2 regions of the Psychrobacillus sp. FSL K6-1464 genome follow, and region 2 is predicted to be linked to the other one. Evidence: riboswitches for the same ligand, from Rfam matches in the RefSeq annotation. Region 2 holds a riboswitch; the other holds the start of a gene.
What was found. Region 2 has a riboswitch for S-adenosylmethionine ahead of MKX39_RS13300 (methionine ABC transporter ATP-binding protein). Riboswitches for the same ligand answer to the same signal wherever they lie in the genome.

Region 1 (4,782 bases), 1.1 Mb from region 2:
AAGCTGTATTTTGCGTTGCTGCACCGAATGTGGCAATTTCTTTTATCCCTGGATTCTCTCCTAGAAAATTCTCATATGCTACTTGTCGTCTTTCCATTGGAGCAAAACCCGCTACCCATATTTTCACGATATTGGCTTTCCCATTTGAATCTTCCGCTAGTTTTTCTAGTGTCATTTGAGCCATTTTTTCATCGCCTTGTTCTAAAGAGGTTACTCCCTCAACTTCTACTCCCGCATCAAATGCGACAACCGGAATTCCCTTTGCAACCGCATTCTCAACTCCTTGGTTCAGTGATTCTTTTGTGCCATGATCTATTAAAATACCGTCAACTCCTTGATTCACAGCGGCATCCAAATTGGACGCCATTTTAGATAAATCTCCTTCAGAAGTAAACACCGTTACTGTTCCTCCAAAATTCTCTACTTGCTCCTTTACCCCTTCAATATATTGAGCTGAAAATGTCCCTAAATTTTGTTGCATAACTAATGCAATTTTCTTGCCGGCTAACGGATTTTCTTTAGCCTTGGCATCACCGTTAGAGCTAGATGACTTAGTTGTTTCTCCTTCAGCTTTTGGCTGACATGCAGCGAGTAAAACCGCTATTACTAAAACCGTAAATATTAACCAGTACTTATTTGTTTTCATAATCCTTCTCCTTTTCAATTGAATCGACTATTTGAGTTGAAATATTTTCAAGATAGTTTGGATAAATAATACCTATTTCTGTAATTATGGCAGTGATATATTTAGCTGGTGTCACATCAAAAGCAGGGTTAAATACTTTTGTGTTTGATGGGGTAATAGCTTTGCCGTTAATATTAATAATTTCCTCTACTTTCCTTTCCTCTATTGGAATTTCTTCTCCATTATTTATGGACAAATCGAATGTAGAGGACGGTGCAGCCACATAAAATGGAATTCCAAATACAGATGCAAGAATTGCTAAGTTTAGGGTTCCTATTTTGTTTGCTGTGTCTCCATTTTTTGCTATCCGATCTGCTCCAACGATAATTGCTTCTATTCCCTTTGCGCCTATCGTATGTGCAGCCATACTATCTGTTATGAGCGTCACATCGACACCTGATTGTTGCAGTTCCCATGCTGTTAAACGGGCGCCCTGAAAGACAGGTCGAGTTTCACATGCAAACACTTCAAATTCTTTTCCACGTTCCTTCCCTAGATGAAAAGGAGCTAAAGCAGTACCATACTTAGCGGTGGCTATAGAACCAGCATTACAAATCGTCATTACCTTCGTTTTATCTTCAAGTAGAGAGAGTGCAAACTCGCCGATACTTTGACAGGACTCCTCATCTTCCTTGTGAATTATTTTTGCTTCTTCAATTAGAATCTGCTTTGCATCCGAAACACTATCTATTGGACTCGCTGCTTTCAACAAACGGTCAAGTGCCCAAACCAAGTTGACAGCAGTAGGTCGAGATTCACCCAAGTATGCTGCATCTCTTTTTAAGTATTCTAGAAAATCTATCATTGAATTTGTTTGATAACTCTGCGCCTCAATAGCTAATCCATACGCTGCCGTAATTCCAATGGCTGGAGCTCCACGAACTTTCAGAGTAATAATTGCATCGTGAACTTCTTTCATATTTTCTAGTGTTATATAGATAATTTCATGGGGAAGTTTCTGTTGATCTAAAATTATTAACTGCTTACCTTCCCACTTAATCGATAATGGAACATTCATTATTGAATTTCTCCTAACAGCTCAATTACAGCATCTATTGAGTTTATTTCATGACGACTCACTATTAGCCTTTCTCCAGCTTTAAGCGTTTGTTTTTTGGTTAAAATTCGTTGCTCATGGTTTTCAATACTATCTAAGTCTTTCACATGTGCTAGTCCAATCGTTCTACGAATTAGCTCACAGCCTGCAAACCCTACGGAATCATGGAATATTTTTTCTAGCACAAATGCCTCATAGCCTTCTATACTTTTATATAAATCGGACTCCCCTTTTTTCCAACACTCTGAAAATTTAGCGCAAAATGTGTTCCATGTATTCTGTATATGGGTATGTATAGCATCCCGTTGGTCATCTTGACGCGTAAAGGATTGAACTATTAAGTTCCCCAAAAATAAGCCAATATCAAATCCAATTGGGCCGTAAAATGCAAATTCCGGGTCAATTACTTTCGTTTCCGCTTCACTCGCAAATATACTTCCGGTATGAAGATCCCCATGTAACAAAGCTTCGGCTTCCGTCAAAAAACTTCTTTTTAGCTTGGCTACTTCCAATTTCAACAAGTTGTTATTCCAAATAGCTTCCACTTCTGCTTGTAATGCTGGCTCAAAGTCATTTGTTTCATGATCAAAAAAAGGATCTGTAAAGATTAAGTCTTCTGTGATCTTACATAGCTCGGGGTTAGAAAATTCTACAACAAGTGACTTTTTTTCAAAGGGGTGGAGTGCAAAGTCAGAAGTATTGAAAAGTGTTAAGGCTAGATATTCGCCAATATCGGTTGATAATTTAGGATAGGACTTTCCTTTTATCAAGCCCTCACGAACTATTTCAAGATGAGACAGATCTTCCATGATTGTGATTGCTAAGCTTTCATCAGTTGCATAAACTTTTGGGACTAATCCAACTGCGTATTCTCCATGTTTTTGTAATGCACTAGCTTCGATCTTTGCCCTTTTCAAAGTAAGTGGCCAACTCTCCCCGATGACCTTTGCATAGGGTAAGGCCTGTTTAATAATAATGCCTTTCTCACCGGATCCATCTGTTACACGGAATACATAATTTAGATTTCCATCACCAATCTCTTCGCAAACTAATGGAGCTTCGCTAGAAAATAATGATAACTCTATCGCCAGTGAAATTACCGTTTCTTTAGTTAATGATTCATATTCTTTCATTGCTACTACCGCCATTATGATCGTCCTCTCATTTACAAAATAAAAAACCTCTTTCCAAAAGAAAGAGGCTTAGAATAAGAGATTCTGAACCTCTTATCTCTCAGAAAGTAAACTTTCTGATGGAATTAGCACCGTGCCTTACGGAATTTTACATTCCGGCGCATAAAGCGCCCCGTCTCACAACGGTATTACGGTCGGTTGCTGGGCGTCATCGGGCCATTATCCCTCTGCCTGCTCTTGATAAGAGTGCGGTACAACTATGATGTTTGTTTAGAATCCTAGCATATTAGAAAAAGCTATGTCAATACAATTTTGAATAATGATAATTTTTCAATTTCTTGTTGACAGAATTTTTAATGCATGGAATAATCAATATAATTTATTAAATACAAACTGAATATTTTTTCTTATTTAGAGCAGGTGGAGGGACAAGCCCTATGATACCCGGCAACCGATTCAATTATGAACACGGTGCTAATTCTTGCAGTCAAATGGCTGAGAGATAAGAAGTTGTTAAGCTATTAACCTCTTCTTATTTGAAGAGGTTTTTTATATTATCTGTCTAGCTCTAGCGCCTAGGCACTTACGCTTTTCTAATATTAGGAGTGAAAAAATGAGTGGAATTACTGCGCACTATCAACTATACGGAAAGTCTGGTTCTTTTGAAAAAAAAGCGGATGATATTGCCCTTGGATTGACTATTGGTTCTTGGACCAATTTAGCTTTTTTAGAACAGGAACAGCTAAAAAAACATAAAGGAACTGTACGATCGGTTACTGAATTTGAAAATATTCTTCACCCCATTCATCCGGAAAGAATTAAAGGAGAAATTAAAGTATTCTATCCTGCCGCAAATTTTTCAGCAGATATACCAGCAATTTTAACTACCGTTTTCGGCAAACTATCTTTGGATGGAGAAGTAAAATTATTGGATTTAGAATTTGACACAAATATATTATCCCATTTCCCTGGCCCTCGCTTCGGCATTCAAGGTATCCGAGAAAGATTGGGAGTTTATGAACGTCCACTCATCATGAGTATCTTCAAAGGTGTCATTGGAAGAGATATCGAGTACCTAGCGCAACAACTTAAGCAACAAGCACTTGGTGGAGTTGACCTTGTAAAAGATGACGAAATCCTATTTGACAATCCACTCACTTCGTTTGAAACACGTATCACTACTGGTCGAGAGGTATTAAGACAAGTCTATGAAGAAACTGGTCATCGTACTCTATACGCAGTAAATTTGTCGGGACGTACATTCAAACTAAAGGACAAGGCCAAAAAAGCACGGGAACTTGGAGCAGATGCACTCTTATTTAATGTTCATGCATACGGTTTAGACGTTCTTCAGGAGTTAGCAGAGGACGAAGAGATTCAATTACCACTCATGGCTCATCCGGCTTATAGCGGAGCATTCACGTCCTCAGGATTTTATGGAGTTTCCACGGCACTTGTTCTTGGTAAACTTACCCGCTATGCAGGAGCAGATTTTTCATTATTCCCTTCTCCTTATGGCAGTGTTGCACTTGAAAAATCTGTAGCTCTTTCTTTAGGGAAAGAACTAACAAAGCCTAGTGAAGTAAAACAAAGCTTTCCGGTGCCTTCTGCAGGCATTCACCCTGGTCTCGTACCACTGTTAATGAATGACTATGGAATCGACAGCATCATTAATGCCGGGGGTGGAGTACACGGTCATCCGGCCGGTGCAACCGGAGGAGGTTTGGCTTTTAGACAGGCAGTATCGGCTGTTTTGGAAGGTATTCCATTAGAAGAAGCAGCTAAAACCCATTGTGAATTAAACACAGCACTTGAATTATGGAGGTGATAATATGAGTAATCTTGTAGTTTTTTGTGACTTCGATGGAACTATTACCAATCAGGATAACATTATGGCAATCATGAAA
Region 2 (4,782 bases):
GGAACAATAAATCCTAAAAATGAACTAAAAATACTATTAAAAGTAGCCATAATCTCCACTACTATTTTAGGGACAACTAATCCCAATAAAACACCAGCTACTATCGCTACCACTATTCGTGGCAATAACCCAAACCTTTTCATGAAGTGTCCTCCTCAAATGTACAAATGTGTTATTTACAACTTTCATACACTTTAGCACACTCATTTATTAAAGTGAATAGGATGAGTAATATACGTAATATTCTATTAATATAACCTTTGTTTATAGTACGTAGCAGAGCTTTTTCCACATTTCAATATGCCAGAGTTTGAAAGTATTCTTTTTGCCTCATTTCTATTGTTTAGCAAAAGAAAATCTCTGCATTCTTTATTAATGCTCGTTTCTTTGCAAAGTGAAAAATAATTAGAAATTGCTTTATAATGTGCATAGGAATTGGTCTTGCAACATTTAGGGCAATACCACGTACATATTATTTTTTGCATCCCAATAAAACTACAACTTTCACATTTTACTCCTAGTTTTAAATCTTCAAATGGAATAGAGAAATGATTGATAAGAGGAGTAGTAGAAGGGGATGGGCACTTTAGGAGAATTCCTTTTATTTGCTCCATGTCACCCTCACTTAGGGTTGAATTAATTGTGGAAAAATTTCGTAGATAAGACGGTATTTCATTCTTATAAATCACTGTAACGGCATTGGTAGATTTTCTAATCTAGCTCGGGCGCATGGCTTTGCGACTCGAGCCGATACAGCATCTTCTCGGGCGTTCGCCGGATTCTCGAGCGGATACCTCTCTAGTTCGGGCGCATGGCTCTAGTGCTCGGACCGATACGACTACTTCTCGGGCGTTTGCCAAATCCTCGTGTGCAAATGGCAACCACAAAAAAACAGACATCCCAGGATGCCTGTTTTCTCTACAATACTATTATTTTACCGGTACTACTGATCCGCCCCACTCGCTTAGGATGAAGTCTTGGATTTCTTTAGATTTTAATGCTTCTACTAAAGCTTTAATCTCTTTATTGTCTTCATCACCAGAGTTTACTGCGATGATATTTACGTATGGAGATTCATCTGATTCTTCAATAGCGATTGAGTCTTCTAATGGATTAAGGTCAGCGTCAATTGCATAGTTAGAGTTGATCAGTACTGCGTCGCCTTCTTCATTTTCATATAACTGAACCATTAAAGCAGATTCATAGTTAGCATCAAATTCAAGGTTTTTCTCATTTTCCACAATATCTTTTACTTCCGCTTTTGTTTTATCAATGCCGTCTGCTAATTTAATAAGGCCTTTCGCTTCTAACATTGCAAGGATACGTCCATGATCTGCAACAGAGTTACTCATTAAAATAGTTGCCCCCTCTGGAAGCTCTTCAATAGAACCGTATTTTTTAGAGTATAAACCGATTGGCTCGATGTGAATACCGCCTGCGTTGGCGAAGTCATATCCAAAATCAGCTTTTTGCGATTCAAAGTAAGGAATGTGTTGGAAAAAGTTTGCGTCCAAGTCTCCTGAATCTAAATCTTTGTTTGGTAATACATAATCTTGATATGATTCTACAACAAGTTCAATTCCTTGTTCTTCTAGAATTGGTTTAACTTCTTCTAATATAACTGCATGAGGTACGTTAGATGCACCTACTACTAGTTGACTACTTTTTTCATCTCCACATGCTGCAAGGGTTAATGCACTTACTGATAGTAATGCTCCAGCTAAAAATTTCTTCATTCAATATCTCTCCCTTTTTATCCTATTATTTCTATGTGATCGAGTACTCTCGTTAACACCTATTATCGTTTGTCTATCTTCGTAGTAATTACATCGCCTATCCACTGGATGATAAATACCATAATTAATATTAATACCGTGGCAACAAGTGTTACGTCTGTCCTACCTCTTTGGAAACCATCTAAAAAGGCTAATGTTCCTAGTCCACCAGCTCCGATAATACCAGCCATCGCTGTATATCCAACTAGTGAAATCGCTGTAACCGTTATGCCTGATACTAAAGCAGGCATAGATTCTGGCATTAATACTTTCCATATAATAGTAGAAGTTTTAGCACCCATCGATTTTGCAGCTTCTAGCACACCTTTATCAATTTCTCGAAGAGCTATTAACACCATACGGGCGTAGAATGGAGCAGCTCCGATTACTAAAGCCGGGAAGGCCGCATTTGGACCACGCATTGTTCCGACCAAAAACTTCGTTAAAGGTATTAGCAAAATGATCAAAATAATAAATGGAATGGAGCGGAATATATTGACGAAAGCTCCTGTTAACCAGTTTGCTAATTTGTTCGCCCACGCTTGATGAGGGCTAGTTAAGAAAAGTAGAAGACCAAGAACTAGTCCAATAATAGCTGTTAAAATTGTTGATACTGCAGTCATATATAATGTTTCAACTGTGGCTTCCCACATTTTTGGCCAATCAACATTAGGAAACAAATTATTAATCATTGTTGATCACCTCTGTATTTACTTTTTGTTCGTGTATATATCGAATTGCATCATCTATTAGTAGTGCTTCTCCTTCTAACTGAAGGATGAGCGTACCAAATGCACCAGTTTGTGTATGCGAAATATTTCCTTGAACAATATTTACTTCCAAATCAAACTGTTTGATAAGTCTAGACAGTATTGGTTGTACTGTCTGCTCCCCAACAAATACGAGCTTAATCAGCTTGCCATTTGGGTAAAGTTCTTTTAATTGCTGTATTGTTTGCAACGCCTTGTTGGAATCACTGACCTGCGAAACAAAACGCTTCGTAATCGTTTGTTGCGGATTTTGAAATACATCTAGCACATTTCCTTCTTCTACTACATGACCTTTTTCCATAACTGCAACGCGACCACATATCTTCTGAATAACCTGCATCTCATGGGTTATTAATACAATTGTCAGACCTAGTTTCGCATTGATACTAACTAATAAATCTAAAATAGAATCTGTAGTTTCTGGATCTAATGCAGAAGTTGCTTCATCACAAAGAAGTACTTCTGGACGGTTGGCTAATGCGCGTGCAATTCCAACACGTTGCTTTTGTCCACCTGATAGTTGAGAAGGATAATAATGCCCTCGCCCTTCCAGACCAACCAAATCAATAAGTTCTTTAACTCTTTGAGAACGTTGAGCTGGTGGTATACCGGCGATCTCCAATGGGAAAGCAATATTCTCTTCAACCGTTCTTGACCATAACAAATTAAAATGTTGAAAAATCATACTTACCTTTTGTCTTACTTGGCGAAGCTTCACTTCATTTATCTTTGTAATGTCTTCATTATTTACGATGATTTCACCTGAAGTTGGCTTTTCTAATCCATTTAATAAGCGAATGAGTGTACTTTTACCAGCACCACTATAACCAATAATGCCAAAGATCTCACCCTTTTTTATGTCAAGATTCACCTCTTCCACTGCAACAATCGTACCTTGTTTCGTACTAAATTTTTTGGAAATATTTTTTAAACTAATCATGGGAACCTTGCCCCCTTTCTTTAAACTATTCTATACCTATCTATTATTAACAGGTTGTTGAAATTTACTTTGTATTAAAACCTTATTCTTCCCATTTTCAACTAAAAAAACCCTCCTGCAAAAGAGCAGAAGGGTTTAAAGTTATCCAATTTAATAACATTTATCCATTCTCTCATTTCCCAAAGCATTTGCTTTGCGTGACTTGGCACCATTTCATTTACATGACGGTTGCCGGGCTTCAAAGGGCACTTCCCTCCACCTCTCTTAATAAGAGTAAAACTATTAATTTGTCGGTATATCGAATGTTATCATACGACAACTTGGTCGTCAATACTTTTTATCGCATCCAAGATAAATGGAACTGACTGAAAGGCATATATTTTTTTATATACCGTTCCACCTTTAGCGATTAGCAGACATGGCACACTTTCAATTTGATAATCCATAGCAAAATCTCCAAGATAGTTAATATTTGCTTGACCAATTAAAAAAGGCTTTATCTCTTTTATAACTTGCATCATTTTACTAGCAACTTGGCAGGTTCCACACATGGGTGTATAAATATAAAATATGGTAAGCTGCCCACTGTTCTTATGGCTGTTCCATTGTTCTAAGGTCCATTCATTCATATTACATCATCCTAAAGTAAATATTGTCTTTTCACTTTTATATTAACACTTTTTAATATAGAAGCCAAAACTTTGAATGGTGTGGTCGCTACTTCGCAGAACATCGGATTGGTATATAGATGAATCGCTTCAGGGTATTCTTTTCTCACGACAGAGCGAATTTGCTCACCAGACTTATCTGCATCCAGAAACGCATAAATAGGAATGCCTTCATAAGGACTTAAAATTTCTTCTAGCCTGACATTCGATATCGTTCCATTGGTGCAAATAATTTCTGTTGATTCATCCAGCAGTTTTAAAAGCTTTAATTTATCAGATCTACCCTCAACAAGAATTATCTTTTCACTAAAGACAATAGCCATTCAGCCTCTCTCCCAACTATGCCCTTTCCAATATTATATGAAAAAAACGCCGATATTAAGCGGCGTTTTCGAAATTATTCTGAAATTAATTCTTCGTATTTTTCTGGAGAAAGTAAACCATCCACTTCAGCTGCATCAGATGGTTCAATAACAATCATCCATGCATTTTCATAAGGGGACTCGTTAACATACTCAGGGCTATCTTCTAGTTCTGTATTTACCTCTACTACTTTACCGCTAATTGGTGCATACAGTTCAGAAACAGTTTTAACCGATTCAACACTTCCAAAAGGATCTCCTGCTTTA

Region 1: linked by a shared signal. The riboswitch ahead of mtnW (2,3-diketo-5-methylthiopentyl-1-phosphate enolase) and the one ahead of MKX39_RS13300 (methionine ABC transporter ATP-binding protein) in region 2 are both predicted to bind S-adenosylmethionine.

Annotation. Positions count from the first base shown of each region.
Region 1 is NZ_JBBOOP010000001.1:3,714,492-3,719,273, forward strand. Features, by position in the region: gene MKX39_RS19180 (sugar ABC transporter substrate-binding protein) at 1-646, opposite strand, end outside; gene mtnA (S-methyl-5-thioribose-1-phosphate isomerase) at 633-1,703, opposite strand; gene mtnK (S-methyl-5-thioribose kinase) at 1,703-2,890, opposite strand; SAM riboswitch class I at 2,966-3,122, opposite strand; SAM riboswitch class I at 3,280-3,384, shown strand; gene mtnW (2,3-diketo-5-methylthiopentyl-1-phosphate enolase) at 3,489-4,703, shown strand; gene MKX39_RS19200 (2-hydroxy-3-keto-5-methylthiopentenyl-1-phosphate phosphatase) at 4,708-4,782, shown strand, end outside.
Region 2 is NZ_JBBOOP010000001.1:2,619,832-2,624,613, forward strand. Features, by position in the region: gene MKX39_RS13285 (dicarboxylate/amino acid:cation symporter) at 1-143, opposite strand, end outside; gene MKX39_RS13290 (MetQ/NlpA family ABC transporter substrate-binding protein) at 930-1,736, opposite strand; gene MKX39_RS13295 (methionine ABC transporter permease) at 1,799-2,467, opposite strand; gene MKX39_RS13300 (methionine ABC transporter ATP-binding protein) at 2,460-3,485, opposite strand; SAM riboswitch class I at 3,655-3,759, opposite strand; gene MKX39_RS13305 (thioredoxin family protein) at 3,794-4,114, opposite strand; gene MKX39_RS13310 (toprim domain-containing protein) at 4,126-4,476, opposite strand; gene gcvH (glycine cleavage system protein GcvH) at 4,551-4,782, opposite strand, start outside.